4 regions of the Klebsiella sp. R445 genome follow, and region 1 is predicted to be linked to each of the others. Evidence: predicted binding sites of a transcription regulator. Region 1 holds the regulator's gene; each other region holds the start of a gene.

Region 1 (7,333 bases):
GCGCTTAGTCGCGCTCAGCCAGATGCCATGATGTGGGCGCTGACGCCATGCCACCGACGAGATGGTGTGCATGGTGTTCAGATGGTCGAGGATCCGCTGCAGGTGCTGCTCCATGGTACTTAGCGGGCCGCGACTCACTTCGACGTCCTGAGACTCCATAATATTCACGTCGTCAGCGCTGCCGGGACCGTCAGTGTCCAGCCGCTGCTGACAGCGCTGAAGCGCAATCTCGCAGGATTCCAGATAGCGCCGGGCCAGCTCCGGCGTCAGCATGTTGTGCTCGCGGGCCAGGGTGGTCATCGCGTTGATGTGCTCAACAATAAACTGGCTGTGGGTAACCCACAGCTTCATATCTTCCAGATAATGCGAGTTAAACCCTGGCTCCTGCATGGCCTGGTTCAATGAGTTAAACAGCGAGTTATGTGCCTGATTGACGCGCATGCGGCGATAGGCCAGCGCCGGAGCCTGGTGATCGTCGCTGAGGATCAGCCGGAGGGCCTCCTGATCGGCCTCCAGCGCGTCGTGGGCGTTTTTACGTAGCAGCCCGCTCTGCCACTGTGGCCACAGCCAGACCATTCCGCCAAAGGCGATCAGGCAGCCGATAAGCGTATCGATAAGCCTGGCGACAATGTACTGCTCGCCGTTAAGTGTCAGCAGCTGCAGGGTATATACCGCCGTCACGGTAAAGCCGACCATCGCCCAGCCGTAGTGCTTGCGAATAATCAGGTAGCTCAGCAGCGTAATGATCAGCAGCGCGGTCAGAGTATAGCCATCGGGAACGTGAAAGTGCAGCGTCAGCCCGGCAATGGCGAGGCCTGCGAGGGTGCCGGCCGCCCGATGGACGATGCGCACTCGCGTCGCGCCGTAGCCGTTTTGGGTGACGAAAAGCACCGTCATTAAGATCCAGTAAGGCTTGGGAAGGTGCAGGGCGCTGCCCATCAGGCTGGCGGCAGTGAGCATCACGCAGATACGCGCTGCATTGCGCAGCGCCGGCGATTTCCATGAGAGATAGTGCTTTAGCGCAGGCAACAGCGGCAGGCGGCGTTCTTTATCTGCCATCAGGTTGCGGGCATACAGCGGGCGCTGGGTACGCAGCACGCGGGCGATGCGGCTAAAGTGCCAGGCACAGAATTGCCCGACCGGGTTGTCGGGGTGCTGCCAGGCAATTTTCTCCAGCGCGCCAATCTGCTTATCCATATGAAAGCGTTGCGGATAGCGATGGTACAGAATGTCGTCGGCCAGCACCCGCAAACGGGCGGCAACGGTTTGCGCGTTCCAGCGGATCACCGCCTCCGCGTGGCTACGCTCCACCAGCTTCTGGACTTCCTCAGGCTGATGCAGGCTGACGGAGATATGTTCCTGTAGATCCAGCGCCACCTGAAACGCCCGCAGCAGGCGCTTGTGATCGTTGCGCTGGTTCGCCGCCAGCATATGCATCTGCTGATAGCACTGGGTGATCAGGTCCACCACCTTTTGCTGGCGAGTGAGCAGCGGCGGGAGCGATGTCGCCGGGTCGATATGCTGAGTCAGCAGGCTGTATTTCGCTTCGCAGTAGTTAGCCAGCTCCCTGTAGAGCAGGCTCAGGGATTCACGTAGCGGCTGTTCACGCCAGAGCCAGAACCAGAACCAGCTAAACAATCCGTACCACAAGGTGCCGAGCGCGTAGATCAACAGCGGCTCCCAGATGGGCATGTTCCCGGCAAGGCTCAGGGTAAAGATGGCCGCAATCAGCGAGGCCGGGAGGAGTCTGGCATGGAGCGAGCTAATCTCTGCCGTCACGCCAAGCAGCAGCGCCAGGCCGCTAAGGATCAGGGGCAGCGGGATCTCCTGTTGCAGCAGTAGCTGGACCACCAGGCTACAGCCAGCAAACAGCGAGCCACCCACGATCAGGCGTTTGAAAAAGCGTTTGTGCGGGGTGTCCAGACCGGCGACGTTACAGCAGGCAGGCACTAAGGAGAACAGCAGACCCTGTTGCAGATGACCGAGGAGAAGACCGACCGCGACAGGCAAACACAACACCAGCGTTTGCCGCAGTGCATAGTTGACTTCCGGGTGGTAAATCAGCCTGCGCCACATCAGGGGGAGACAAAAACGGCGTATTGCGGGGGCAACACGCCGTTTTAACGACTTAACGCGTACCGTAAACGACGATAGTTTTACCGTGTGCGGAGATCAGATTCTGATCTTCCAGCATCTTCAGAATACGGCCGACGGTTTCACGAGAACAACCGACGATCTGACCAATTTCCTGGCGGGTAATTTTAATTTGCATACCATCAGGGTGGGTCATGGCATCCGGCTGTTTAGCCAGATTCAGCAGCGTCTGAGCGATACGACCGGTGACGTCGAGGAAGGCAAGGTTACCCACTTTTTCGGAGGTGACCTGCAGACGACGAGCCATCTGCGACGACAAGCGCATCAGAATATCCGGGTTAACCTGGATCAACTGACGGAATTTTTTGTAAGAGATTTCGGCCACTTCACATGCGGTTTTTGCACGTACCCAGGCGCTACGCTCCTGGCCTTCTTCAAACAAGCCTAATTCACCGATGAAATCGCCCTGGTTGAGGTAAGAGAGGATCATCTCTTTACCTTCTTCATCCTTGATGAGCACAGCCACAGAGCCTTTGACGATGTAGTACAACGTTTCTGCTTTTTCACCCTGGTGGATCAGCGTGCTTTTCGATGGGTACTTATGAATATGGCAATGAGACAAGAACCATTCGAGGGTAGGGTCTGTTTGCGGTTTGCCAAGCACCATGCGCGGTTATCCTCTGTTATAAGCTATCTCCGGGTGCCGACACTACACGGCATCCGGGCATGCAATCGTATTGTTTCCCTATGCCTGGGAAATGGCTGGTGATTTTTCTTCAGCCTGTAATGTGAACTCCTCTGCATACATGCAATACATTAATGTAATACTGTAGCATCCCGACTGTTTTAGCATAGCTTTTGCCGCATGTCTCCTGGTGTCTTGCTTCAGCATGATGTAGGTCGCCTTCCGTTGCGAGAATTGTTATGTGCGCGTAATCTGTCAGGAAAATTGCAACCTCGGAGTTAAATTTTATGCAAGCTCGTGTGAAATGGGTTGAAGGGTTAACCTTCATCGGAGAGTCCGCATCAGGTCACCAGATTCTGATGGACGGCAACTCCGGAGATAAAGCGCCAAGCCCGATGGAAATGGTGTTGATGGCGGCGGGCGGATGCAGCGCGATTGATGTTGTGTCTATTTTGCAGAAAGGGCGTCACGACGTGACCAACTGTGAGGTGAAGCTGACTTCTGAACGCCGGGAAGAGGCGCCGCGCCTGTTTACCCATATCAACATGCATTTCATTGTGACTGGCAAAGAGCTGAAGGATGCGGCGGTATCGCGTGCGGTGGATCTGTCGGCAGAGAAATATTGCTCGGTGGCGCTGATGCTGCAAAAAGCAGTCAACATCACCCACACCTATGAAGTCATTGAAGGCTAACTGACGGCCGGATAGTGCCAGGTAGCAGAGAACAACCCCAGTCGTTATACGTCCGGGGTTTTTTATGGCTAGTCGATCTTTCTGCCTTCCATCAGGCGCTCTACCAGCGGCGTCATGATCAGCTCCATCGCCAGACCCATTTTGCCCCCCGGAACCACCAGCGTATTGATATGCGAGATAAACGATCCCTGCAGCATCGCGAGCAGCCACGGGAAATCGATATCCTGCAGATTACGGAAGTGGATCACCACAAAACTTTCATCCAGTGAAGGGATGCCTTTCGCCGCAAACGGGTTCGAGGTATCGACGGTGGGGACTCGCTGGAAGTTGATATGGGTACGGGAAAACTGCGGGGTGATGAAGTTGATGTAGTCCTCCATCGAACGCACCACGGAATCCATTACCGCTTCACGGGAATGGCCGCGCTCGCTGGTATCCCGGATAAGTTTCTGGATCCATTCCAGATTGACAATCGGCACCACCCCGACCAGCAGGTCGACATTTTGCGCGACGTTGTACTGCGGGGTGACCACGCCGCCGTGCAGCCCTTCATAAAACAGGACGTCGGTCGGTTCCGGGAGCGGTTGCCACGGCGTGAAGGTACCTGGAACCTGATTCCACGGGACCGCTTCGTCATAGGTATGCAGGTATTTTCGCGACTGGCCGCTGCCGTTGCGCCCGTATTCAAGGAAGGTATTTTCCAGCAGGCCGAAGTCGTTGGCTTCCGGACCGAAGTAACTGATGTGCTTGCCCTGATCGCGCGCTTTGCGGATCGCCATGTCCATTTCCGGGCGGGTGTAGCGATGGAAGCTGTCGCCTTCGACTTCCGCAGAACGTAGATTCAGCTGTGCGAAAATTTTACGAAAGGCGAGGCTGGTGGTCGTGGTTCCCGCGCCGCTGGAACCCGTGACGGCAATCACCGGATGTTTGGCAGACATAACAACTCCCAGATTAAACGATGGTGTGGTGCCGCCTTAGCCGTGGAACTGCTTGCGGGGCATAATGTTGACCGTTTCGTGTAGTTCAGACCACACCAGCACGGCTTCTCCGCTTTTTAACTGTTGTTTGACGTCGGCGACTTTATCCACCAGCGAGCGTTCATGTTCACCATAATCGGTGCCTTCACGCAATACAAAGCTTTCGATCAGGTTATCCAGCGTTTCGGGATCCAGATCGTGCCAGGGAATAATCATATTTATGCTCCCAACCAACGGGTTAACCAGTCCGGAATGCGTCGTTCCAGCCACATTTCCGGCTTACGCAGCGTGCCGCCAACGAACCCGACGTGCCCGCCTTGCTCGGTCAGCTGATATTCCACATTTGCCGGCAGCTGTTCCTGCGGCGGGATAGAGTGGTGATCCATGAAAGGATCGTCCTTCGCGTGAATGATCAGCGTCGGCGTGGTGATATCACTTAATCGCGGCATCGCGCTGCACTGGCGATAGTAGTCTAGCGCACCGGCGAAGCCGTGGATTTTCGCGGTGATCATATCGTCAAACTCGCGGATGCGGCGCATCCCTTTGAGCTGGCGTAAATCGACCGGTAGCGAACCCGGGTAGGCCTTCAGCTTACGGGCCGCATTGGCCTTTAACAGGTTAAGCAGATAGCGCTGATAGACCCGGGAAAAGCCTTTATCCATATGATAGCTGCAGGCTTCCAGCATGAAGGGGGCTGAGACGATCACCGCGGCGTCCAGCGGGGCGTTATCGCCTTCTTTTGCCAGCAGGCAGCCCAGCATGTTCCCCCCCAGTGAATAGCCAACGGCGGCGGTCGGGACCGTACCAAATTCACGTTGCAGCCAGTGCAGAAACCAGCTGCCGTCTTCGGTTTCGCCAGAATGATAGATCCGGTTATTACGATTGGGTTCACCGCTACAGCCGCGAAAATGCATCACCACGCCAAGCCAGCCGCGCTGCATGGCAGCATGAATCAGACCGTGGGCGTAGGGGCTGTGCAGGCTGCCTTCCAGGCCATGAAAAACGACCAGCCGCGGTTTGTGCCGTGCCAGGGAGGGGTCTTCGCTCCATGCCAGATCGACAAAATCACCGTCCGGAAGCTCGAGGCGTTGCCAGAAGGGTGTGAAGCCCAGTTTGCGACGGATCAGACGCGGAAGCATGGTTTGCAGATGACGATTACCCACGCCGCGCATCGGATGAAACTCGCGCGAATCGTCTTCAGGGGGCGTCATTTCTGTGGGGGTGATTTCAACCATAGCACCAGAGCAATTAATAAACTAATACAACACTATACCGCGCACGAGGTGCGCCGGTTATCCAATATGTGGTCTTACGGCCAGCTCTATAGGTTACACGAAATTGCGGCCGGGTGATGACTGGAGTACGCGCTGCCGGAAATTATCGCACCCGGCAGGCGTCTGTCTGGCGGCTCAGGAGTGGTAATGCCAGGCGCTGAGGAAAGTGGTGACGGCGGACTTAGCTAGCGGCTCCAGCAGGGCGGGATCAAGGGCCTGCTGCGAGATCAGCGCCGCCGGTAACGGGTAACCCATCACCGACCCAAGGAACAATCTGGCCTGAATCTCGGGTTCCGTCATGGTCAGGGTGCCGCGCGCATTTTGCGTGCTGAGTATCTCAACCAGCACGGTCAACACCCGGCCCGCCGGCCGTTGTTCGAGTGCCGCGTACAGCTCGGGCTTTTGCACCAGCACCTGGATCAGCAGGCGCTGAAAACGGATATTTTCCTCGCTGTAAAAATGCGCCTGCACGACACGGGCAAAACCGAGCAGCAGCGCTGGCAGGTCGTGCTGCTTATCCTGCAGCAGCTGACGCAGCGGCGGCTGCATTTTCCCGTTTAAATAGGAAAAGCTCTCCAGCAGCAGCGCATCTTTACCACCCGGGAAGTGGTTATAGAGCGTGGGGCGGGAGCTTCCTGCTTCAGCAGCGATGGCGTCGAGGGAGACGTCCAGCCCGTGCTTTAAAAAAAGTTCGCATGCGGTATGTAAAATGCGGGGGCGTGCGGTCATCGGACGCCCACGTTGGTTAGCCATCAATTGCTATCCTTTGTGTTTTCCTTTTAGGGAGTGGATCCCCTGCTGGATCAGGATGAAAAAAAGCGGGACCAGGAGCAGCGTCAGGAGTGTCCCGGAAAGCATTCCGCCGATCACCGCGGTTCCGATTTCCGTGCGGCTCGACGCACCAGCTCCGCTAGAGAGTACCAGAGGGATGGCGCCAGCAACAAATGCCAGCGACGTCATTATGATCGGCCGTAAACGCAGGCGCGCGCCTTCAAGGGTGGCTTCCACCAGCTTTTGGCCTGCCGCCAGCCTCGTCTGGGCGAACTCAACGATCAAGATGGCATTTTTAGCCGACAGCCCCATGGTGGTCAGCATCCCGACCTGAAAGTAAATATCGTTATCAAAACCGGCCAGCGTCGATGCGCTTACGGCCCCCAATATGCCCGGTGGAATGATCAACATGACGGCCAACGGAATTGACCAGCTCTCATAGAGCGCGGCAAGACAGAGGAAAATAAAGATCGCGGAGGCAAGGTAAACCCACAGCGTCTGCCCCGATGAGGCCTGTTCCTGGTACGACAAACCGCTCCATTGCAGACCGAAGCCATCCAGGCCCTGTACTAATGAGGTCATCTCATTCATTGCGCTACCGGAGCTGATACCGCTGGCGGCGCTTCCCTGGAACTGGACCGCCGACAGGCCGTTAAATCGCTGCAGCATCTGCGGCCCGGTGGTCCATTGCATCGACGCGAAGCTGTTGAAAGAGGCCATGTTGTCTTCACTGCCGCGTACAAACCAGGCGGCGAGACTTTCGGGGCTGGAGCGCCACGGGGCATCGCCTTGCATGTAAACACGTTTGATACGTCCGCGGTCGACAAAATCGTTAACGTA
Region 2 (7,333 bases), 1.2 Mb from region 1:
GCTCATCAGAGTGCCGAAATCAATCGACATCCCGACGCCGATGAAAAACAGCCCCAGCAGCAGGCCCTTAAACGGCTCGATATCGCTTTCCAGCGCATGACGATACTCCGAGCTTGCCAGCAGCACCCCGGCGAGGAACGCCCCCATCGCCATCGACAGCCCTACTTCTTCCAGCAACAGGCCAAAGCCGAACACCAGGAACAGGGCCACGGCACTGAACACTTCACGCAGGCCCGAGCGGGCCACGAAACGCAGCACCGGACGGGTGACATAGCGCCCCAGCGCCACCACCAGCACCAACGCCCCCGCGACTTTGAGCGCGGACAACGCGAAAGCGCCGAGGGTGGTGGAACCGCCGCTGGCGGCCAGCAGCGGGATCATCGCTACCAGCGGGATCGCCGCGATATCCTGAAACAGCAGAACGGCAAACGCGCTGCGTCCCATCTGCGAGACCGTCAGGTTACGTTCGTTCATCGCCTGCATGGCGATAGCCGTCGACGACAGCGCCAGCGTCATGCCAATCAGCTCGGCGACCTGCCAGCGCATCCCCAGCAGCATGCAAAACAGGCCAATCAGTGCCCCGCACACCACCATCTGCAACGCGCCGCCGCCAAACACCGACGCCCGTAGTTTCCACAGGCGCTGCGGGTCAAGCTCCAGGCCGATGACAAACAGCATCAGGACCACGCCAATTTCGGCAAAATGCAGAATCGCCTCGGCGTCCGTCACCAGCCGCAGGCCCCACGGCCCAATAATGCACCCGGCGATCAGATAGCCCAGCACCGACCCCAGACCAAGGCGCACGGCAATCGGCACAATCAGGGCGGCAGACCCCAGATAAATCAGCGCCTGTATCAGCGTATGGCTATCCATGGTGTGCCTCCTGCCATTCAATTAAGCGTTGTCGATAGCGGCGCGCCTGCGCCTGAAGGGTTTCATCGTCACAGATAAACGTACAGTGCATGGCGAACGGCGGCAGCCATTTCATGCCGCAGTACAGCCCGGTGGCCTGTAGCGGCTGGGACAGCACGTCAAAACCAGGAAATGCGCCGATATCGAAGTGGCTCTCGCCGCCGCCGGTGGTCACCGCCCACATCAGCGATTTTCCATGCAGCGCAATGCCGTTGTGACCGTAGGCCCAACCGTGCGACAGCACCTTATCCATCCACAGCTTCATGAGCGGCGGAACGCTGTACCACTGCATCGGATGCTGCCAGATAATCAGATCGGCTTTCGCCAGCGCCGCCTGTTCGGCGGCGATGTCGATGTTAAAGTCGGGGTAAAGTTGGTAGAGGGAGCGTATTTCTACGCCATCCAGCGTCCTTGCCTGCTCCAGCATCCGCTTATTCGCATGCGAGTGATGCGGATAGGGATGAGCATAAATTATCAGAATCATTGATTAGCCTGCGTTAACTCTCGTTGTAATCTGCAAGAGTGTAGTCAGTTAATCGAAGCGCTTACAATCATAACCTGATTTTATGTCTGCGGACTGCCGGCCTTATGTGGCTGCGGACTGCCGGTAACCTCGGGTTCGCTAACGTTGAGATCGCAGCGTTTCGGCAGCAGGAAGGTCATGGTCCCGGCAATGATTAGCGATCCAGCCAGGGCGCAAACCGCCACGTTCTGGCCATACAGGTAGATCATTACCCCCACCAGATACGGGCCACAGAAGCCGCCGAGGTTACCCAGGCCATTAATCACCCCGCGAGCGCTACCGGCCACTTCCGCAGAGGCGATCCGCCCCGGCATCGACCAGAACGGACTGGTGGCTGATTTGAGGAAAAAGCCGCAAATCACCAGCGCGATATAGGCCGCCACCACGTGCTCACGCAGCAATACCGAGGCCACCAGCGCCGCCGCAAAGCTGTAAAGCGAGAAGCGCACCCACAGACGACGTTTGCCGCTGCGATCGCTGAACAACGAGATGACATAGATCCCGGCAAGCGTCGCCACAAACGGCAATACCGCAAGGAGACCCACGCTGGCCATACTGCCGCCGGTCAGTCCTTTGAGGATCGTCGGCAGCCACAAGGTGTAGCCATAATCACCGGTCTGATAGAAGAAGTTGAGGATCACCAGTTTCATCAGTCCGCCGTTGCGGAAAACATCTTTGACCGGCGCCTTGCTGACCGGATCTTCCGCCAGTTTTGCCGCCCGCTCGGCGGCCAGCGTAGTGACCAGGTAGTGACGCTCTTTCTCCGGCAGCCAGCGGGCCTCTTCCGGGCGGTCGCTGATCATGAACCACCAGACCGCCAGTACTACCACCGACAGCAGACCTTCGATAATAAACAGCCAGCGCCAGTCGAGCGCGGCGATGATCGCCCCGGATACCGGCGCGGTCAACATGCCGCCCAGCGGGGCGAACATCATCACGAAGGCGTTGGCACGCCCCAACTCTTTTTCCGGGAACCAGTTGCTGACCATCGTCAACACCACCGGTAACATGCCGCCCTCGGACACGCCGAGAATAAAACGCAGCACCAGCAGTTGATATTCATGGGTCACGAAGCCGGTGGCTACCGAAACGACCGCCCAGGCCATCAGCGACCAGGCAATAAAACGCTTACCGCTACCGTTTACCGCAATTCGCCCACCGGGTATTTGCAAAAATAAATAACCAATAAAAAAGATGCCGCTGGCAACACCGGCCATCTGGCTGGTAATACCTAAGTCCTCTTCCATTCCACCGGGTAATGCGAAACTAATATTAACCCGGTCCATAAACGAAATAATACAGGCGATCAACACCGGCGTAATAATACGCCACCAGCGGGTGCTGGGAATTTTATCATTCATATTTCGCGCTCTCTATGCAGAGGTTATTGTTGTCATTGAATACGAGCTGGGTACAGAAATAAGAGAGAGAAATTAATTAATCGCGTTCGGCAATGGCGCGTCGGCGAAATAAGCCGCCACGTTGGCAAAAACTACCTCACTCATTTTCTGTCGGGTTTCATGGGTCGCGCTGGCGACGTGCGGTTGCAGCACCACATTATCTAGCGCAATCAGCGCCGCCGGCACATGCGGTTCGTCTTCAAACACATCGAGAGCCGCCCCAGCGATAACACCGTTTTGTAACGCCTGTATCAACGCCTTCTCATCCACCAGCGAGCCGCGGGCGATGTTGATCAGCCACGCCTGTTTCGGCATGACGTTAAACACTGAATAATCGATCAGCCCGCGATTGGCTTCGCCGCCGGAGGCCGCAATCACCAGGAAATCGCTCTCGTGGGCCAGGGTATGCAGATCGGCACACCACTGATAATCCAGACCCGGCACCGGTTTGCGGTCGGTGTAAAGCACCTGCATGTCGAAGCCGCGGGCGCGACGGGCAATCGCCTGGCCGATATTGCCCATCCCCAGCAGGCCAATGCGCTTACCGCTGACCTGAGTCGCCAGCGGCATCCCGCCCTTCTCCCAGCGCCCTTCCCGGACAAAGCGATCGCCCTGACACAGATTGCGGGAGGCGGCCAGCAGCAGCCCCATCGCCAGATCCGCCACGTCATTGGTCAGTACGCCGGAGGTGATGGAGATCTTAATCTGCCGGGTACGAGCATATTCCACATCAACGGCATCGGTACCGACGCCGAAAATGGCAATCAGGCCAACGTGCGGCAGCAGCTCAAGGACGCTGTTCTGTACGCCAATGTCCCCACGGGTGACAACCGCGGCAATGTTCTCGCCTTGCTCACGCAGAAAACCTATCGGATCGTCCTGCTCGTACAGACGCAGCAGCGGGAAATGGGCCGCCAGCTGCTCCTGCAGTGCATCAATAACGGGGGCCACTAAAAGGACGGCGCGGGTAAGAGTACTCTTCATCAGATCACCTGTTTGACGGTTCGTTACAACGGTAGCCACTATCAAACGGGTTTTTAGCGGGGCGTTTTGCGATCTGCATCACGCTGAATCGTGTTAAAAATTGCTGTTACCCTCTACGTGATCGCTAAGACAAAACCGACGTATCACGCTGTGACGCGGGGCATGGCGTTAACGGTTTGCTAACACCGTGGCGTCGCGCGACAGGCGGGATTAAATCGTTTCGCCCAGCGACAGGCGGTAGTGCAGGTCTACTTTCTCAATGGTCGGCAGTCCTTTGATTTTTTTGATTAAAATCTCAGTAGCGACCTTACCCATCTCAAAGCGCGGAGTCAGCACGCTGGCCAGCCGCGGGGTGATAATCTGGCCGATCTCCAGGCCATGAAAACCGGCGATCGCCAGCTCCTGCGGGACATTGATACCCGATGCGAGGCACTCCTGTAACACGCCCACCGCCAGGTCATCATTGGTACAGAGGATCCCGTCCATGGTGGCATACATCTGCCGCGCCAGATTCATCATGCCGGTTCCTATCGACACCGACGACACCTTATTCGGCGCAATACGCCCTGTCGCCAGCCCGGCATTCTCCATCGCCTGGCAATAGCCGGCGTAGCGTTGCTCGTCGCGCACGTCAGACATCGAGCCGAAATAGATAATGTGCCGCTTGCCGCTCGCCAGCAGCATCGTGGTCATGTCAAAACCGGCTTTGAAGTTATCGAACCCGACGTTGATGCGCCCGGGATTCTCCGCCAGCCCCATCACTTCGGCGATAGGAATTTTGGCGGCGTTGAGGTACTTATCCGCCCGCAGGGTGTGAACCGACTCGGTCAGCAGCAGGCCTTTGACATGAAACGCCAGCACCGCCGCGATCTGTTCTTCTTCGCGCTGGCGATCGTAATCGTAGTTGACCACCAGCGTCTGGTAGCCGTGCGCCGCGGTCACCGATTCGATCCCCGCCAGCAGGTCGGCGAAGATTTGGTTATGAAAAGAGGGAATTAATACGCCAATGCGCGGAACGACGACGCTGGTCATCGCCGGAATATCGGGATCGGGCTCATAACCGATTTCCGCAATCACGCTGGCGATACGTTCTGCGGTCTCCGGTTTGACTTTGTCCGGCGTACGTAAATAGCGGCTGACGGTCATCTTGGTTACGCCAGCCAGCGCTGCAATATCATTGAGCGTAATGCGTTGTACTTTCATCTATCGACCCGTCAAATACATCCAATGCATCAGGCCATTATGCCTGCCGTTCAGGAAAAAGAGAATCACACCATTCTGCGCTTAACCCCTTGAGCCATGGCAATTTCCACCCGACATCACGTTTAGCGTAACCCCTTTTCGTAACACCATTTTGAGTGATCTCCATCACAGATTTACCCGGCAAAAATCCGTGAGATAGAGCACAGGTTGTTGCGGGTCATGTTTTGCCATCAGCGGCATTAACACGCACCACATCATTTATATTCAGCCGTTAATCAGGATATCAAGATGAAAGATCTTTTCAGCTTACAAGGCAAACGTATTTTAATTACTGGCGCAGGACAAGGGATTGGTTTTGTCATGGCGCAAGGCCTTGCACGATATGGCGCAGAAATTATTGTCAACGATATTTCGGCGTCTCGTGCGGATGATGCGGTCATGAAATTACGTGATGAGGGTGCCATTGCCCACTCCGCGGTATTTAATGTTACCGATGCCGAGGCGGTTGAAAATGCAATTGCGAAAATTGAAACCGAAATTGGTGCGATTGACGTGTTATTTAATAACGCGGGTATTCAGCGCCGCCATCCTTTTACCGAATTTCCGGTGCAGGAATGGCATGACGTTATTTCCGTCAACCAGACCGCGGTATTCCTGGTCTCCCAGGCGGTAGCCAAACGTATGGTCAGCCGTCGGCGCGGCAAAATCGTCAATATCTGCTCCATGCAGAGCGAACTGGGCCGCGACACGATTACCCCGTACGCCGCCGCCAAAGGCGCGGTGAAGATGTTGACTCGCGGCATGTGCGTCGAGCTGGCGCGCGATAACATCCAGGTCAACGGTATTGCCCCGGGCTATTTTAAAACCGCCATGACCCAGGCCCTGGTGGACGATCGGGCCTTTACCGACTGGTTGTGTAAACGTACGCCTGCCGCACGCTGGGGCGATCCGCAAGAGCTGATTGGCGCCGCCGTGTTTCTCTCCTCCAAAGCATCCGATTTCGTCAATGGACATCTGTTATTCGTCGACGGCGGCATGCTGGTTGCCGTCTGATTAAGGAGCGCATTATGGCAGGGCAATGCATTATTTTGATGGGCGTGTCGGGCACCGGGAAGACCACCGTGGGTCAGGCGCTGGCCCAGGCGCTTGGCGCCAAGTTTATCGACGGTGACGATCTTCATCCCCGGCAGAACATCGTCAAAATGGCCGCCAGTCAGCCGCTGGATGACAACGATCGCCAGCCGTGGCTGGAGCGCATTGGCGATGTGATTTTCAGCCTTGGACAGAAGAACGAATCCGGCGTGCTGGTGTGCTCGGCGCTGAAAAAGCGCTACCGCGACCAGCTGCGCGAGGGTAACCCCCATTTACGCTTCCTGTGGCTGACCGGCGACTACGACTGCATTTTGCAACGGATGCAGGCGCGTAAGGGCCACTTTATGCCGGAAGCCCTGCTGCGCAGCCAGTTTGCCGCGCTGGAAACCCCGGATGCCAGCGAAGGCGATATCGTCGCGGTGGATATCGCCCCCGATGTCGCGAGCATTGTGGCGCACTCCATCACATTACTTAACCCGCAACCCACGCAGGGAGTCCCGGCATGATTATCGATACCTTAAGCGCCGCCGCTAAAAATAGTTTTTACCCGCCGGTTATCCGCAAAGCGCTGCAGGCGGTACTGCAGCAGGAGCCGCACGCTCTGCCACCGGGGAAATATACCGTCGATGGCGATAATCTGTTTTTTACCGTTGTTGAAGGCAGCACGAAACCGCTGGCGGAACAGCGCCCGGAGTACCATCGTCAGTACATCGATATTCATATTGTGCTGCAAGGTGAGGAGATTATCGGGGCCGGAAACAAAGGCCTGGAGATTGTGCCGGACGGACCGTTTAAGGACGCCCATGATATTGGCTTTTGTGAGGAGATCAGCAGCGAAACGCTGATTCATCTGCATCCTGAAGAGCTGGCCGTCCTGTTTCCCGGGGAACTGCATCGACCAATGAGCGCCATGGATGCCGGCGCACCGCTACGCAAAATTATCGTCAAAATTGACCACGCGCTGCTTTAATCAGTCAGCCATCGGCCCCGCCGCGTTCCATGCGGGGCCACATGAATTTGTCTCTTAGTTATCCAGTTCGTCCATCGACTTAACCTGATCGCGATTAATCTGCTCGGTACGACCGGTCTCCGCATTTTTGTAGGACACCATGCCGGTATCATCATCCACCTGCGGTTTACCATCGGTCACAATGGTTTTGCCATCGGTAGTTTTCAGCGACTGATTGGATGAACACCCGGCTACGGTAAACAGTGCAGC
Region 3 (7,333 bases), 410 kb from region 1:
TTTCATGCGATCGCGGATGTGCTGGGCGCGTTCTTCAGATGCCGGGTGATCGTCAAACATCGAGCTTTGACGACCGGCTTCCAGTTTGGCCAGCTTCTCGAAGCTGGTGGCCAGCCCCGCTGGGTTAATTCCACGTTTGCGCAGCAGATCGTAGGAGTAGTCGTCGGCTTCTGATTCCTGGCGCTGGGAGAACTGCGAGTTCACCAGTTTTTCGCCGAGATCGCCGAGCTGAGATTGCGACAGGCTACCGACGATACCGCCAGCGGAGGCGGCTGCGGCGCGAACGGCGTTGGTGCCGAGGGCGACCTGCATACCTTTCTTCACATGGCCGAGGGCGACGTGGCCCATTTCATGGCCGATCACGGCTTCGACTTCGTTATCGTTCATGATATCCATCAGGCCGCTGTACACGCGGATACAACCGTTAGCCATCGCAAAGGCGTTCACGTCTTTGGTTTCATAGACTTTGTAATTCACCGGCTGGCCGTTGATGTTGTCGCCCAGCGCGGCGGCGATTTTACTCAGGCGCTGGCTGTACTGGCTGCTGGCAGGAGAAATCGTGGCTTTCGCATCCATCTCTTTGCAGGCCTGATCGCTTAAGGCTTTTACCTGCGCATCGTTCAGCGAGTAAGCCTGAAAAGCTTCTGCGCCGGAGCTGAGAAGGGCGTTGGAGTCCATGTTCTGACATCCGCTAAGGGTTGCGGCAATCCCAAGGGCAAGAATAGTTGAGCGAATTTTCATTTTTATCTTCCACAATCGTTCGATGATCTGTCTGAAAATGACGACGATAAGCCAGTCGCATCCTGCACAAATTATAAAGACTATTGCGCAACAAGGGTGAGAGGATTCCGGGGCAGCACAACGTGTTCCGGAGATTTCTTAAACCACAAAAGGATGCTCCATGTACATGCTTTGTCGCTTGGGTTACATTGTTGTCACTTTTTTCTGGCATAGCCCAAAATGCGCTCTCGTCAAGCCGTTAAGGGTATGACCTTCAACAGTCCGAACTGGAGTCAAAATGTCCTCACGTAAAGAGCTTGCTAACGCTATTCGTGCGCTGAGCATGGATGCTGTACAGAAAGCCAAATCCGGCCACCCGGGTGCCCCGATGGGTATGGCTGACATTGCCGAAGTCCTGTGGCGTGATTTCCTGAACCATAACCCACAGAATCCGTCCTGGGCCGATCGTGACCGCTTCGTGCTGTCCAATGGCCATGGCTCCATGCTGATCTACAGCCTGTTGCACCTCACCGGTTACGACCTGCCGATCGAAGAGCTGAAAAACTTCCGTCAGCTGCACTCTAAAACCCCGGGTCACCCGGAAGTGGGCTACACCGCGGGTGTGGAAACGACCACCGGTCCGCTGGGTCAGGGTATTGCTAACGCCGTAGGTATGGCTATCGCAGAAAAAACGCTGGCGGCGCAGTTCAACCGTCCGGGCCACGATATCGTTGACCACTTCACCTACGCCTTTATGGGCGACGGCTGCATGATGGAAGGGATCTCTCACGAGGTTTGCTCCCTGGCCGGTACCCTGAAACTGGGTAAACTGGTGGCGTTCTATGACGACAACGGTATCTCCATCGACGGTCACGTTGAAGGCTGGTTCACCGACGATACGGCAAAACGCTTTGAAGCTTACGGCTGGCACGTTGTGCGTGGCGTAGACGGTCACGACGCCGATGCCATCAAACGTGCAGTAGAAGAAGCGCGCGCGGTCACCGACAAACCGTCCCTGCTGATGTGCAAAACCATCATCGGTTTCGGTTCCCCGAACAAAGCCGGTACGCACGACTCCCACGGCGCACCGCTGGGCGACGCAGAAATTGCGCTGACCCGTGACGCGCTGGGCTGGCATCACCCGGCCTTCGAAATCCCGTCTGATATCTATGCGCAGTGGGATGCGAAAGAAGCCGGTCAGGCGAAAGAAGCCTCCTGGAACGAGAAGTTCGCAGCTTATGCGAAAGCCTTCCCGCAGGAAGCAGCTGAATTCACCCGTCGTATGAAAGGTGACATGCCGTCTGATTTCGATGCGAAAGCCAATGAATTCATCGCCAGACTGCAGGCTAATCCTTCCAAGATTGCCAGCCGTAAAGCGTCTCAGAATGCGATCGAAGCGTTCGGTCCGCTGCTGCCAGAGTTCCTCGGCGGTTCCGCTGACCTGGCGCCATCTAACCTGACTATCTGGTCTGGTTCGAAAGCGATTAACGAAGATACCGCCGGTAACTACATCCATTACGGCGTGCGTGAGTTCGGTATGACCGCTATCGCTAACGGTATCTCCCTGCACGGCGGCTTCCTGCCGTACACCTCGACCTTCCTGATGTTCGTCGAATATGCCCGTAACGCGGTGCGTATGGCGGCACTGATGAAGCAGCGTCAGGTGATGGTGTACACCCACGACTCTATCGGTCTGGGCGAAGATGGCCCGACTCACCAGCCGGTTGAGCAGGTTGCTTCCCTGCGCGTTACACCGAACATGTCCACCTGGCGTCCGTGTGACCAGGTTGAATCTGCGGTGGCGTGGAAATATGGCGTTGAGCGTCATGACGGCCCGACTGCGCTGATTCTGTCTCGTCAGAACCTGGCACAACAGGATCGTACCGAGCAGCAGCTGAAAGACATCGCTCGCGGTGGCTACGTGCTGAAAGATTGCGCAGGCCAGCCTGAGCTTATCTTCATCGCGACCGGTTCTGAAGTTGAGCTGGCGGTTGCCGCCTGGGACAAACTGACTGCCGAAGGCGTGAAGGCGCGCGTGGTTTCCATGCCGTCCACCGACGCGTTCGACAAGCAGGATGCCGCTTACCGCGAATCCGTGCTGCCGAAAGCCGTCTCTGCGCGTGTGGCCATTGAAGCCGGTATCGCTGATTACTGGTTCAAATACGTCGGCCTGAACGGCGCTATCGTCGGTATGACCACCTTCGGTGAGTCTGCGCCGGCAGAGCTGCTGTTCGAAGAGTTTGGCTTCACCGTGGAAAACGTGGTCGCCAAAGCGAAAGCGCTGCTGTAGTCGTCTGCATCCTGGTTATCCAGGGGCTAACGTCAGAAAAAACCGGGAATTTTCCCGGTTTTTTTTTATCTTCGTTATTCCCAAAAGCCGTCTGGCGATGGCATATTATTCCAACAAAAATGTGACGAATGTCAGATAACTCACTTCTTCCACTGGACAGCCATTCCTTTTATTCCTTGTTTCGCTTATTCTAGCTGAAGCGTTTCAGTCGTATAAATGTTCGACAATTAATCAATCAGTCGCAGTTTGCGACGGGTAAGGTTTCCCTTAAGGCGCGGCTGGATTACTCTGTCAGCCATCTCAAATCAGGGACAACCTTGCAGGAGACCTATGACCATACGCATCGCGATTAATGGCTTCGGTCGCATAGGACGCAACGTGGTTCGCGCGTTATACGAATCCGGGCGTCGTGCGGAAATTACCGTGGTGGCTATCAACGAACTGGCGGACGCCGCAGGCATCGCGCATTTGTTGAAATATGACACCAGCCATGGGCGCTTTGCCTGGGATGTTCGCCAGGAGCGAGAGCAGCTGTTTGTCGGCGATGATGCCATTCGCCTGCTGCACGAACCTTCGATTGCGGCGCTGCCCTGGCAGGAACTGGCGGTTGATATCGTTCTGGATTGTACCGGCGTGTATGGCAGTCGTGAGCATGGCGAAGCCCATCTTCAGGCTGGGGCAAAGAAAGTGCTCTTTTCCCATCCCGGTGCCAGCGATCTCGACGCGACCGTGGTATTTGGCGTGAACCACGAAGAGCTACGTGCCGAGCATCGTATTGTCTCTAACGCCTCCTGCACCACCAACTGCATTATCCCGGTCATAAAGCTGTTAGATGATGCCTACGGCATAGAGTCAGGAACGGTAACGACAATTCACTCCGCGATGCACGATCAGCAGGTGATCGATGCTTATCATCCGGACCTGCGGCGTACGCGTGCTGCGAGCCAGTCGATCATTCCGGTTGATACCAAATTGTCCGCGGGAATTACGCGAATTTTCCCGCAATTTAATGACCGTTTTGAGGCGATTGCGGTCCGCGTTCCGACGATTAATGTGACGGCGATCGACCTGAGCGTCACGGTGAGAAATCCCGTAAAAGCCAGTGAAGTCAACCAGTTGCTGCAAAAAGCAGCACAAGGTGCATTTCATGGTATAGTTGACTATACGGAATTGCCGTTGGTCTCGATAGATTTTAACCACGACCCGCACAGCGCCATCGTTGATGGCACGCAAACCCGGGTGAGTGGTGCCCATCTGATCAAAACACTGGTCTGGTGCGATAATGAATGGGGCTTTGCTAACCGGATGCTCGACACGACGTTAGCGATGGCCGTTATTGGTTTCAGGTGAGACATCCCTGCGCAAAATCGTTCGCGATCGCGCGTATGGCGTCTGCAAAACTTTAAGAATCATTGAGAGGATTCACCATGTCTGTAATTAAGATGACCGATCTGGATCTGGCTGGTAAACGCGTTTTCATCCGTGCCGATCTGAACGTACCAGTTAAAGACGGGAAAGTAACCAGCGACGCGCGTATCCGTGCTTCTCTGCCGACCATTGAGCTGGCTCTGAAACAGGGTGCTAAAGTGATGGTCACTTCTCACCTGGGTCGTCCGACCGAAGGCGAGTACAACGAAGAATTCTCTCTGCTGCCGGTTGTTAATTACCTGAAAGACAAACTGTCTAACCCGGTACGTCTGGTTAAAGATTACCTGGATGGCGTTGAAGTTGCCGCGGGTGAACTGGTGGTTCTGGAAAACGTTCGCTTTAACAAAGGCGAGAAGAAAGACGACGAAGCGCTGTCCAAAAAATACGCGGCACTGTGTGACGTGTTCGTGATGGATGCATTCGGTACTGCACACCGTGCACAGGCATCTACCCACGGTATCGGTAAATTCGCCGACGTCGCTTGCGCGGGCCCGCTGCTGGCTGCTGAGCTTGATGCGCTGGGTAAAGCGCTGAAAGAACCGGCTCGTCCGATGGTTGCTATCGTCGGTGGTTCTAAAGTTTCTACCAAACTGACCGTGCTGGACTCTCTGTCCAAAATCGCTGACCAGCTGATCGTTGGCGGTGGTATCGCCAACACCTTCGTTGCAGCCCAGGGCCACAACGTTGGTAAATCCCTGTATGAAGCAGACCTGGTTGATGAAGCTAAGCGCCTGCTGACCACCTGTGATATCCCGGTCCCGACAGACGTTCGCGTAGCCACTGAGTTCTCCGAAACCGCTACCGCAACCCTGAAATCTGTTAGCGACATCAAAGATGAAGAGCAGATTCTGGACCTGGGCGACGTTTCTGCACAGAAACTGGCTGATATCCTGAAAAACGCTAAAACTATTCTGTGGAATGGTCCGGTTGGCGTATTCGAATTCCCGAACTTCCGTAAAGGTACCGAAATCGTAGCTAACGCGATTGCTGACAGCGAAGGTTTCTCCATCGCAGGCGGCGGCGACACCCTGGCAGCGATCGACCTGTTCGGTATTTCGGACAAAATCTCCTACATCTCCACCGGCGGCGGCGCATTCCTCGAATTCGTGGAAGGCAAAGTACTGCCAGCTGTAGCGATGCTTGAAGAGCGCGCTAAGAAGTAAGTTTGATCAGGCGGGACATTCCCGCCTGTTTTACAAATAAAATTCAATTTGTTGCTTTAAATCGTTGGTGTTGCAGGAAGCGGGCAACAGCGCGAACGTCGGGGACTGACGTCACCGGGGAACGCGAGGTCAGCCAGAGGACTGCCACACCAGTGATGGCGAGCATAAACGGCCGAAGATACAGGACTACGTAACATGTCTAAAATTTTTGATTTCGTAAAACCTGGCGTGATCACTGGTGATGACGTTCAGAAAGTGTTCCAGGTAGCTAAAGAAAACAACTTTGCTCTGCCAGCGGTTAACTGTGTGGGTACTGACTCCATCAACGCCGTTCTGGAAGCAGCTGCAAAAGCTAAATCTCCGGTTATCGTTCAGTTCTCTAACGGCGGCGCTGCGTTCATCGCAGGCAAAGGCGTGAAAACTGACGTTCCGCAGGGTGCTGCAATCCTGGGTGCTATCTCTGGCGCACATCACGTTCACCAGATGGCTGAACATTACGGCGTGCCGGTTATTCTGCACACTGACCACTGCGCGAAGAAACTGCTGCCGTGGATCGACGGTCTGCTGGACGCGGGTGAAAAACACTACGCTGCTACCGGCAAACCGCTGTTCTCTTCTCACATGATCGACCTGTCTGAAGAGACCCTGCACGAAAACATCGAAATCTGTTCTAAATATCTGGCGCGCATGGCCAAAATGGACATGACTCTGGAAATCGAACTGGGTTGCACCGGTGGCGAAGAAGACGGCGTGGACAACAGCCACATGGACGCTTCTGCACTGTACACTCAGCCGGAAGACGTTGATTACGCGTACACTGAACTGAGCAAAATCAGCCCGCGTTTCACCATCGCTGCTTCCTTCGGTAACGTACACGGCGTGTACAAGCCGGGTAACGTTGTTCTGACCCCGACTATCCTGCGCGATTCTCAGGAATATGTTTCTAAGAAACACAACCTGCCGCACAACAGCCTGAACTTCGTCTTCCACGGCGGTTCCGGTTCTTCCGCTCAGGAAATCAAAGATTCCGTCAGCTACGGCGTTATCAAAATGAACATCGATACCGATACCCAATGGGCAACCTGGGACGGTATCCTGCAGTACTACAAAACCAACGAAGCTTACCTGCAGGGCCAGCTGGGCAACCCGAAAGGCGAAGACCAGCCGAACAAGAAATACTACGATCCGCGCGTATGGCTGCGCGCTGCACAGGCGTCCATGGTGACTCGTCTGGAGCAGGCATTTAAAGAACTGAACGCGATCGACGTTCTGTAAGAACATTCTGTTTCTTGCCCAAAAGCCCGCGCTATTGCGGGCTTTTTTACATCTGAAGCCAGTGATTGGTCACGGGAAATTGTGATCAACTTGGCAAAATATGCCCTTATTGTTTACCCTTAGTTAACCTGATGATTGCAGGTCTGGTTATTTATTTCCCCTATGGGTATTCATAAGGAATGTTAAATGGAAGATTTGAACGTTGGCGACAGCCTACATAACGCCAGCTCGTGGCTGGTGCGCAATCAGGAGCTGCTGCTGAGCTATGCCGTCAATATCGTCGCTGCCATCGCGATTATCATTGTCGGGATGATCGTGGCACGGGTGGTATCGAATACGGTTAACCGCCTGATGCTGGCGCGCAAGATTGATGCGACCGTTGCCGATTTTCTGTCTGCGCTTGTACGCTATGCCGTTATCGCCTTTACCTTGATTGCCGCACTGGGCCGCGTCGGCG
Region 4 (7,333 bases), 810 kb from region 1:
CAACACCGGTACGTTTTGCCACCTCGCCTGGGGTCAGCAGCATTTTAATGCGGGTCGATTTCTTTTCCATAAAGCGCTTTACCTCAAGTTAACTTGAGGAATTATACTCGCCCACAGACAAAACGACGAATCGAGAATTGAGAGAGGCCGCTTTATGTCCCATCAGGATATTATCCAAACGCTTATTGAATGGATTGATGAACATATCGATCAACCACTTAACATTGATGTAGTCGCCAGAAAATCAGGTTACTCGAAATGGTACCTTCAGCGGATGTTCCGTGCCGTGATGCATCAAACGTTGGGTGATTACATCCGCCAGCGCCGGTTGCTGATGGCAGCAGAAGCGCTCAGAACGACGCAGCGACCGATCTTTGATATTGCGATGGATCTGGGGTACGTGTCGCAGCAGACCTTCTCACGGGTGTTCCGCCGGGAGTTTGATCGAACCCCTAGCGACTACCGCCATCAGATTTCTGCCTGACCGTTCAGGCACTGGGGCTGAGCAGCCTGGGCGCGTTCGCCAGCCACAACCTGAACTCCTGCGGCGGCATCGCTTTGGCAAAGTGCCAGCCCTGGCAATACTGCACGCCACGTTGTCGTAGCCAGTTCACCTGCTCTATCGTTTCCACCCCTTCAGCAACGGTCTTTAAATGCAAGCTGCGCGCCATTTCAATAATATGCTCGACGATCATGTAGCTGGTACTGTTGGTCGTCAGCGTATCGATAAACGACTTATCGATCTTGAGGATATCCACGTTCAGCAGGTGGAGATTGTGCAGGTTTGAATAGCCGGTGCCAAAATCATCAATGGCAATTTCATACCCGGCTTCACGGAAGGCCTGGATCACCGGCATGGATTTGTGCACATCGATAAACCCGCGCTCGGTCACTTCAATTTTAATCTGGTCGATACTTACCGCGTAGCTGCTGGCCTTTTCACTGATTCTGGCGATCAGCCTTGATGAGTAAAAATCCGTGGCCGACAGGTTAATGGCGATATACAGATGAGGATGCCGGGAGAGAAACTCCCCCAGTTCAGCAAACAGTTCATCCACCACATAGTCGGTAATCTGGGCGATCATCCCTTCGCTTTCCGCCAGCGGAATAAACTCCGCCGGGCTCATCACCGTCCCCTCACATCCCGGCCAGCGCAGCAGTGCTTCAGCCCCCACACAGCGGTTATGTTGAATATCGATGATGGGCTGGTAGTGCAGGCGCAACTGGCGGTGGTTTAGCGCCCGCTGCAGCATATTGCGCGGGGAATCGTATTGCTTACGGGTTCGCGACCAGACCAGTAAAATCAGGAGGCTGCAAATGAAGCCCAGCGGCAGCGTGACGGTGAGCTGATCAAAAAAGACCTGGTAATAGCTGGCGTACGACGTAGACATGATCACCGCGATGGGGCGAATGGTGGAGCGAGCCACGGTATAAACCCGGTTATCCTGGCGGAATAAGGTGCTATCGTGTCCTACCAGTCTGTGCAGCAACTCGGCATCAGCATTTTTGCTGGTAGAGAAAAAGAGGTTAGTTTTGGTATCGAACAAGCCATAGGCTAAATCTTTATCGCTGGATATTAAGGCGCTGTAGGACAGAGGATTAATAACCGCGACGTAGTGCCCTTTTTGCATATAGGTCATGGCAAAACCAGGATAGAAAGGCGTATCCCGATAATAGTAAATAGCGATATCGGGCGCTTTTGTATAATTTGCCGCCGGCGTTCGCCACGGGGTCTTCGGGTGAACCGAGGTGGAACAATCAAACTGCGTCCCGTCAGCGTAAATTAAATCATCGACGTAAAGCAGACTGCGCACGATCCCCAGCATATATTGCTGGTGCTCGGGAGAACAGATTACCCCTTTATATTGCAAGGCTTTTTTCCGTGCCAGCTCCACCTCATCGACCACCAGCTCCGTTTTTTGCAACGCCAGCTGCGAGAACGAACGGAGCCGATCGCCGGTTTCCGCTTTCGCTCTCAGCTGGGCAAACCACAGCGCCAGAACGATGGGCAGTAAGACCACCAGGGCAAGGCCCAATATACGCAAGGGCTTGCGCAGCGTGCGACGATTCATTTCCGTTGTTTATCCATGCGATATGCCTTAATCACGGTAAAAGATCACACCCATTGTTTACAGCAGTGACTATTTTTGGCAATCAGCCAGTTGGTGTAAAAACCCCATCGTCAATAATGATGAATAATACTAAGTTCGCGGGCAATCGAGAAACTTTCTCGGCATTATGCGAGTCCGACCACTCAGTAATTCGGTTTATCCGTATCATTGCCGAGAATAAATCATTAAAACCGCAGATAACGTTCATAAATAATAGGTCATATATCGCGCCAATAACCATATTAATAATATGGTTTAAAAACAGATAAAAAAACGCGCATTTTGGACTGGTGAATAAAACAGCAAATGTGATATAGTTCACACAACTTAGTGAAACAAGAACACTGTTTCATTACTTTCCTGATTGCCTAAAGATAGCCAGAGCGCCACGTCATCGTCAGTCTCGCCAGGTTGTCAAAGGCACCCGATCTTTTTGAGGATGAGGTTGATGGCTTCCATTACTACCAGTGTCATACTGTTGCGCTGGCCGCTAGTGAGCGCGGTTTTGATGTTTTTGGCCAGCTCGATGAACATTCAGCTACGTAAAAGTGACTATGCCGGTTTAGCCGTCATTTGCAGCTGTCTTGGCCTGGCTGCGGCCTGCTGGTTCGCCACCGGCCTGCTGGGTATCACACTGCTGGATGTCGCTAAAATCTGGGGCAATATCAAAGACGTGATGATTGACGTCATGAGTCAGACGCCGCCGCAATGGCCGATGGTCATGACCTGATCGCCAGACCATTTAACGGACAGCTCTGACGCCGTCTATTCGCAATCCTTTGATATCTTAATAAATTTATCATTATAGATAATATATTTATTGCCAGGCTGGCGCAGTGCCGCCTGGCGAAGCACATCTCCAGGCCGCAAATACCAGGCCTCTCCCTCTTCTTCCGTTGAATCGCACCCGGGTTTAATCAACAGCTTAAACCAGGTATTGCCGCTGTTACTGAGACTCCCCGCCTTGGGATCGAAGGCCCAGCGAAACTGCACCTGCCGCGGACGCACCACCAGGATAGTCTCCATCACCACTACCGGATCGATACCGACCATTCCTCCCGCCGCATTACGCGCGACGCGATTGCGCGTCGGGATTTCACGAAACGACACCCGGTAATAGCGTTCACGGTTATCCTGCGGGCCATGATAATAAAATTTAAAATACTCGCCCTGCCCGGCCTGTAACGTCAGCTGGCGCGGAGCAAACAGCAGTTCGCCATCCGCAGGACGGGAGCGCACTTCATTGCCACCAGGACGGTCGATACCAACCACGGAGACCTGATACAGCCGCGCGCTCTTATTGTTATTCAGGACCCGTTTAGCAACAAATTGCTCCTCAGCCCCCAGCGAAAAAGTCAGATTGCCGACGGAGATCGCCTGGCCCACCATCGGCAGCCCCAGCAGTAGTAACCACCCGGCGACTCTGAACCGCTTAATTAATATTGCGCCACGTCGCCTGAACATGAATCTCTCCTGAAGCACTTACTTCGCCAAACCAGCCCTCGTCATTAATGGTTCTTAATGAGATAGCATCGTTCATCGGGATGGAAAATTTAACCGTTGTCTTATTCATCACGCCAACATCGCCGGACGCATCGGTCCACGGCGTCGTCAGCCACAGCGCATCCGTCATATCGTTCCAGTGACTATCGCAGCCTGCGTCGTACGTTTTGATCGCGCCGCTTTGGGTCGTCAGCGAGAGCTGCGCCGGGAAAGGCACCTTTGCCGTGCCATCTGCCGAGGTAAAAAGACAGTACGAACGACCGGCAATGGACTGTGCCGGGCCATCCACTTTAATCAGGACCTCATCGGCGGCGGTTCTGCCGCTGGTGGTCACGATGTAGCCAAAATCAAGCGCAGGCTCCCCGGCCCCGACATTGCCTTCTCGTGATGGCGAACTGGTGTACTCATCCGAAATAATGCTGATGCTGAAATCACGCGGCTTGATAACCAGCGAGTTAGAGGTGGAAAACTCATACCAGCCGGACTCCGGCGAGGTGGTGTTCTGGAAACGAAAGTTAAACAGATCCTGGGTGTTGATATCGCTGATCCCCTGCGCCACCATCTGCTTAAAGAAGTTGCTGGAAAAGAAGATGTAGACCGAATCCGAGGCTTTCATTTCGTTAAAGGTATAGTAGTAAGCGGTGCCGCTGACCGGCTTCCAGCTATTGCCGTTGAGGCTGAACTGCATATCGTAACTGCCCACCGCCGAGGCCAGCGAGGAGTTACTAATCGCCGGGAAGATATGGATCGAGGTATTGCTCAGCCCGTTATGCTGCAACGCATAGTCGACCATCTTGCAGCTCAGCCCGCTGCGGGTGCCAATGGTCTGCTCCTGACAATTACTATTTCCTTCCCCCAGCGTCGGGATCCCATCGCTGTTGATAAACACTTCGGTCAAGGAGTGCGTATTGATGAGCTTTAAGCTTGCCGCTTTGGTGTGGGTGACGTTACGCACATACCAGGAACCGGACGCCTGGTCCTTACAACGTGCGCCGCTGGTGGCATCGTAGGCGACGGAGGTCTGACAGGCATTGATGGTCATCGACATGCTACCGCCCACCGGCATCTGCTGGAGATACTGATAAAACGCGTCCGACATCATGCCGTGCATCCATTTTTGCCCGCCGGAGGTAACTTTCGCGCCGTAAAAACCGTTGGCATCGGTGACCTGCGGCAAAATAAGGCTGGTACCCATATCGCAGCCGGCATACCAGTTGATGCAGCGCAGTCCGCTTAGGGGATACGATACCGGGGCGTTTTCCAGCCACATATCGAACTGCCAGTTAGCGTAAAGGGCGGTGTTATAGCCATTGTCGATATAGCCCAGACTCTGCTGATAGATGGTACCGCTGCCGGTATATTTCAGCCCGGTCCAGCGGCTGGCACCGGTCATACGCGGGTCCAGCACGCCGCCCGGCGTGACGAAAAAGTTATCATCCGAGTTATTTTCTACGAACACATACTGCACTGCCGCCGCATCCGCCCAGGTTGTTTTCGTGACTGCTGCCCCGGCTCGCGAGGCATATAGCGCCACCAGCCCCAGGCCTATCAACGCGAATCCTTTAACTTTCATGTCCTTCTCCTGCCTGCTGCGTGCTGGCGTAAGTTTTCAGGCCAGCGCACACCACATCGCCCACCCAAACCGCACCGCGCGCCTGGCTGATGTTCAGTCCGACTTCACAGCTCTGGTTGTTGCCGTAGGTGAAATCTATCGTCGGAAATTTTTTATCCACATCCATTACAAATCCGCCGCTGCTATCGGTGCGCGTACGGCCAATGTGGTTATTGATATGCGCATTCGCCAGCAGCGTGCCGTCTTCGGCGCGAATGCGTCCGGAAACGGTCACCATCTGCTTCACTTCCGGCTCGATCACCGCCACGTTGCCCGGATAGAGCGTCAGGCGGCTCTTGCGGTTGCTGACGATGTCGTAGCTGTCGAGCGAGTTTTTGCTGTTCTGCAGCTCAACGTCGTAGCGACTGTAAGGGGAAAGCGGCAGATAGTTGCGCTTGCCGCTCAGCTGATAAACCCGCCCGTTGACCTTCGCGCTCAGCTTGCCGTCGTCATCAAGGCCGGTGTTGAAAATCACCCCCGCGTTGCCGTCGGTACGCCCGCTGGCAGCGATATTGCGCCCCTGCCAACCGACGCTACCGTTGGCGGTGAGGTTGGTGTTTACATAACCGTCAGCACCGCTGTTAATATTCAGCGTACCGTTGGCATAGCGCGTATCAAACTGGGCATAGGCGCCGCCGCTCAAGGTTTTGTCATCGCCGGTATCACCGGAAATCGCCCGGGAAATATTGGCGCCGAGGGTGCGTACAACCCCCTCATCAAACTGTTTTCTCGCGGCGAGGTTGGCCATGGTGTAGCCGTTCTGGTGAGTCATGCCGGCGCTGAACCAGTTGCCCAGCGGCAGTGAGAAATCAAGCGCGATATATTTTCCGGTACTGCTACTGCTGTTGCCGTTGTTGAAGCGCTGAATACCCGCACGCAGGCCCAGCGAGCCGAAAGCACCGCTAAAGAGGGTCTGGTAATAATCGGCGGTGTAGTAATGGCTGCGGTAGCGGCGGTCATCGTTGTAGCTGAGGCTAAACGTCCCCAGTTTCGACCATAGCGGGTTCAGGTTAAGCGTCCCGCCAATGGCCCGGTTATCGGCATCGCTGCGGCGCAGTTTATCGCCGATAACGGTCCTTTCCTGGTTCACCCAGATCGTGCTAAACCCACCGGGCAACGAGGCGCTGATGCTACCGATGCTGCTCCAGGAGCTATCGCTGGCCAGCATATTTTGCAGGTTAACGTTGATCGACTCCGTCAACGGCATCGTCAGGCGCGTCTCGGCGACCGCGTTGCTATCGTAGCCATAGCCGGTTGCCGCCCAGCTGAAGGTCCCGACGGCACCGGAAGTGGACGCCCCCGCCAGCCAGCTCTCTTTCGCGGGTTTGGTCTTTTTACCGCTCTCTGACCAGCGATCCATATGAAAACTGCCGCCCCACAGCTGCCAGGCCAAGGGAGCCCCCGCCCCGCGTCCACGGCTAAATAACTTGTTCACCCGCTGCGTGCGCTTGCCCACCACCCGGCCATTGACGATCACTTCAACGTCAACATCATAAATGCCGTAGGGTAGTCCCCGGGTATCCACTTCGTGGTTGCCCATCATAAAGTTCTGCACGCTCAACAGGCGCCCTTCGCGCGACAAATGCACTTCACCCGCCGCCGGTAAGAACGCGACGATCGGCGTGGCCGACTGGGAGTTATCAAACACCGTGGAGCTGGCCTGGTTTCCCCACGAGGCACCATAGATTTTGCCGGCGGAAATGGCGGTCATCGGCCCCAGGGATTGTAAATTCCACGTATCCAGCATCCCGCCGGCAAAACGATGCCCGGCGAAATCGCGCTCATACATGGCTTTATAAATTTCGCTATCCTGACTGCTGGTACCGGCGCCGTACAGCGAGCCATCCAGCACGATATGGTGTTCGCGCAGCGAACTCACGTTATTCAATGACAGATAGCTGGACGTGCTGTTGTCGCCGTTGCGCATCTGATTGTTATAGACGCCGAGGTTATAGGTCAGGCTGCTGCTGATATGGTTGACGCTGGACTGGCCGATGTCTTCGCTACGCGACTGGAGTACGGTTCCCAGCGCGGCACGTTTCACCACCAGTTGCAGCAGCAGCTGACGCAGGCTGAGCTGCAGTTGAGCATCTGCGGTGAGCGTAAT

Evidence for each region. Region 1 encodes CRP, which controls carbon source genes, mostly activating them, when cyclic AMP is high. Its sites were predicted from a motif close to ATGTGANNNNNNTCACAT; they were not measured.
Region 2: idnO (gluconate 5-dehydrogenase) is a predicted target of CRP. The motif match lies at 5,176-5,193, and genes of this name have one in related genera.
Region 3: epd (erythrose-4-phosphate dehydrogenase) is a predicted target of CRP. The motif match lies at 3,130-3,147, and genes of this name have one in related genera.
Region 4: ACMYSN_RS13205 (YjcB family protein) is a predicted target of CRP. The motif match lies at 2,418-2,435, and genes of this name have one in related genera.

Annotation. Positions count from the first base shown of each region.
Region 1 is NZ_CP180446.1:3,621,746-3,629,078, forward strand. Features, by position in the region: gene ACMYSN_RS16850 (YccS/YhfK family putative transporter) at 1-2,076, opposite strand, end outside; gene argD (bifunctional acetylornithine/succinyldiaminopimelate transaminase) at 1-8, shown strand, start outside; gene crp (cAMP-activated global transcriptional regulator CRP) at 2,129-2,761, opposite strand; gene ACMYSN_RS16860 (OsmC family protein) at 3,067-3,471, shown strand; gene ACMYSN_RS16865 (phosphoribulokinase) at 3,540-4,409, opposite strand; gene ACMYSN_RS16870 (YheU family protein) at 4,446-4,664, opposite strand; gene ACMYSN_RS16875 (YheT family hydrolase) at 4,667-5,620, opposite strand; gene ACMYSN_RS16880 (TetR/AcrR family transcriptional regulator) at 5,858-6,475, opposite strand; gene ACMYSN_RS16885 (multidrug efflux RND transporter permease subunit) at 6,482-7,333, opposite strand, start outside.
Region 2 is NZ_CP180446.1:2,398,970-2,406,302, forward strand. Features, by position in the region: gene kefC (glutathione-regulated potassium-efflux system protein) at 1-873, opposite strand, end outside; gene kefF (glutathione-regulated potassium-efflux system oxidoreductase KefF) at 866-1,396, opposite strand; gene ACMYSN_RS11160 (MFS transporter) at 1,477-2,796, opposite strand; gene ACMYSN_RS11165 (2-hydroxyacid dehydrogenase) at 2,869-3,819, opposite strand; gene ACMYSN_RS11170 (LacI family DNA-binding transcriptional regulator) at 4,030-5,022, opposite strand; gene idnO (gluconate 5-dehydrogenase) at 5,311-6,075, shown strand; gene ACMYSN_RS11180 (gluconokinase) at 6,090-6,620, shown strand; gene ACMYSN_RS11185 (NanQ anomerase/TabA/YiaL family protein) at 6,617-7,084, shown strand; gene ACMYSN_RS11190 (YgdI/YgdR family lipoprotein) at 7,139-7,333, opposite strand, start outside.
Region 3 is NZ_CP180446.1:4,029,364-4,036,696, forward strand. Features, by position in the region: gene loiP (M48 family metallopeptidase) at 1-741, opposite strand, end outside; gene tkt (transketolase family protein) at 1,019-3,010, shown strand; gene epd (erythrose-4-phosphate dehydrogenase) at 3,341-4,360, shown strand; gene pgk (phosphoglycerate kinase) at 4,438-5,601, shown strand; gene fbaA (class II fructose-bisphosphate aldolase) at 5,797-6,876, shown strand; gene mscS (small-conductance mechanosensitive channel MscS) at 7,063-7,333, shown strand, end outside.
Region 4 is NZ_CP180446.1:2,816,011-2,823,343, forward strand. Features, by position in the region: gene soxR (redox-sensitive transcriptional activator SoxR) at 1-70, opposite strand, end outside; gene soxS (superoxide response transcriptional regulator SoxS) at 155-484, shown strand; gene ACMYSN_RS13200 (EAL domain-containing protein) at 489-2,072, opposite strand; gene ACMYSN_RS13205 (YjcB family protein) at 2,560-2,841, shown strand; gene ACMYSN_RS13210 (fimbrial biogenesis chaperone) at 2,877-3,575, opposite strand; gene ecpD (fimbrial adhesin EcpD) at 3,544-5,187, opposite strand; gene ACMYSN_RS13220 (TcfC E-set like domain-containing protein) at 5,177-7,333, opposite strand, start outside.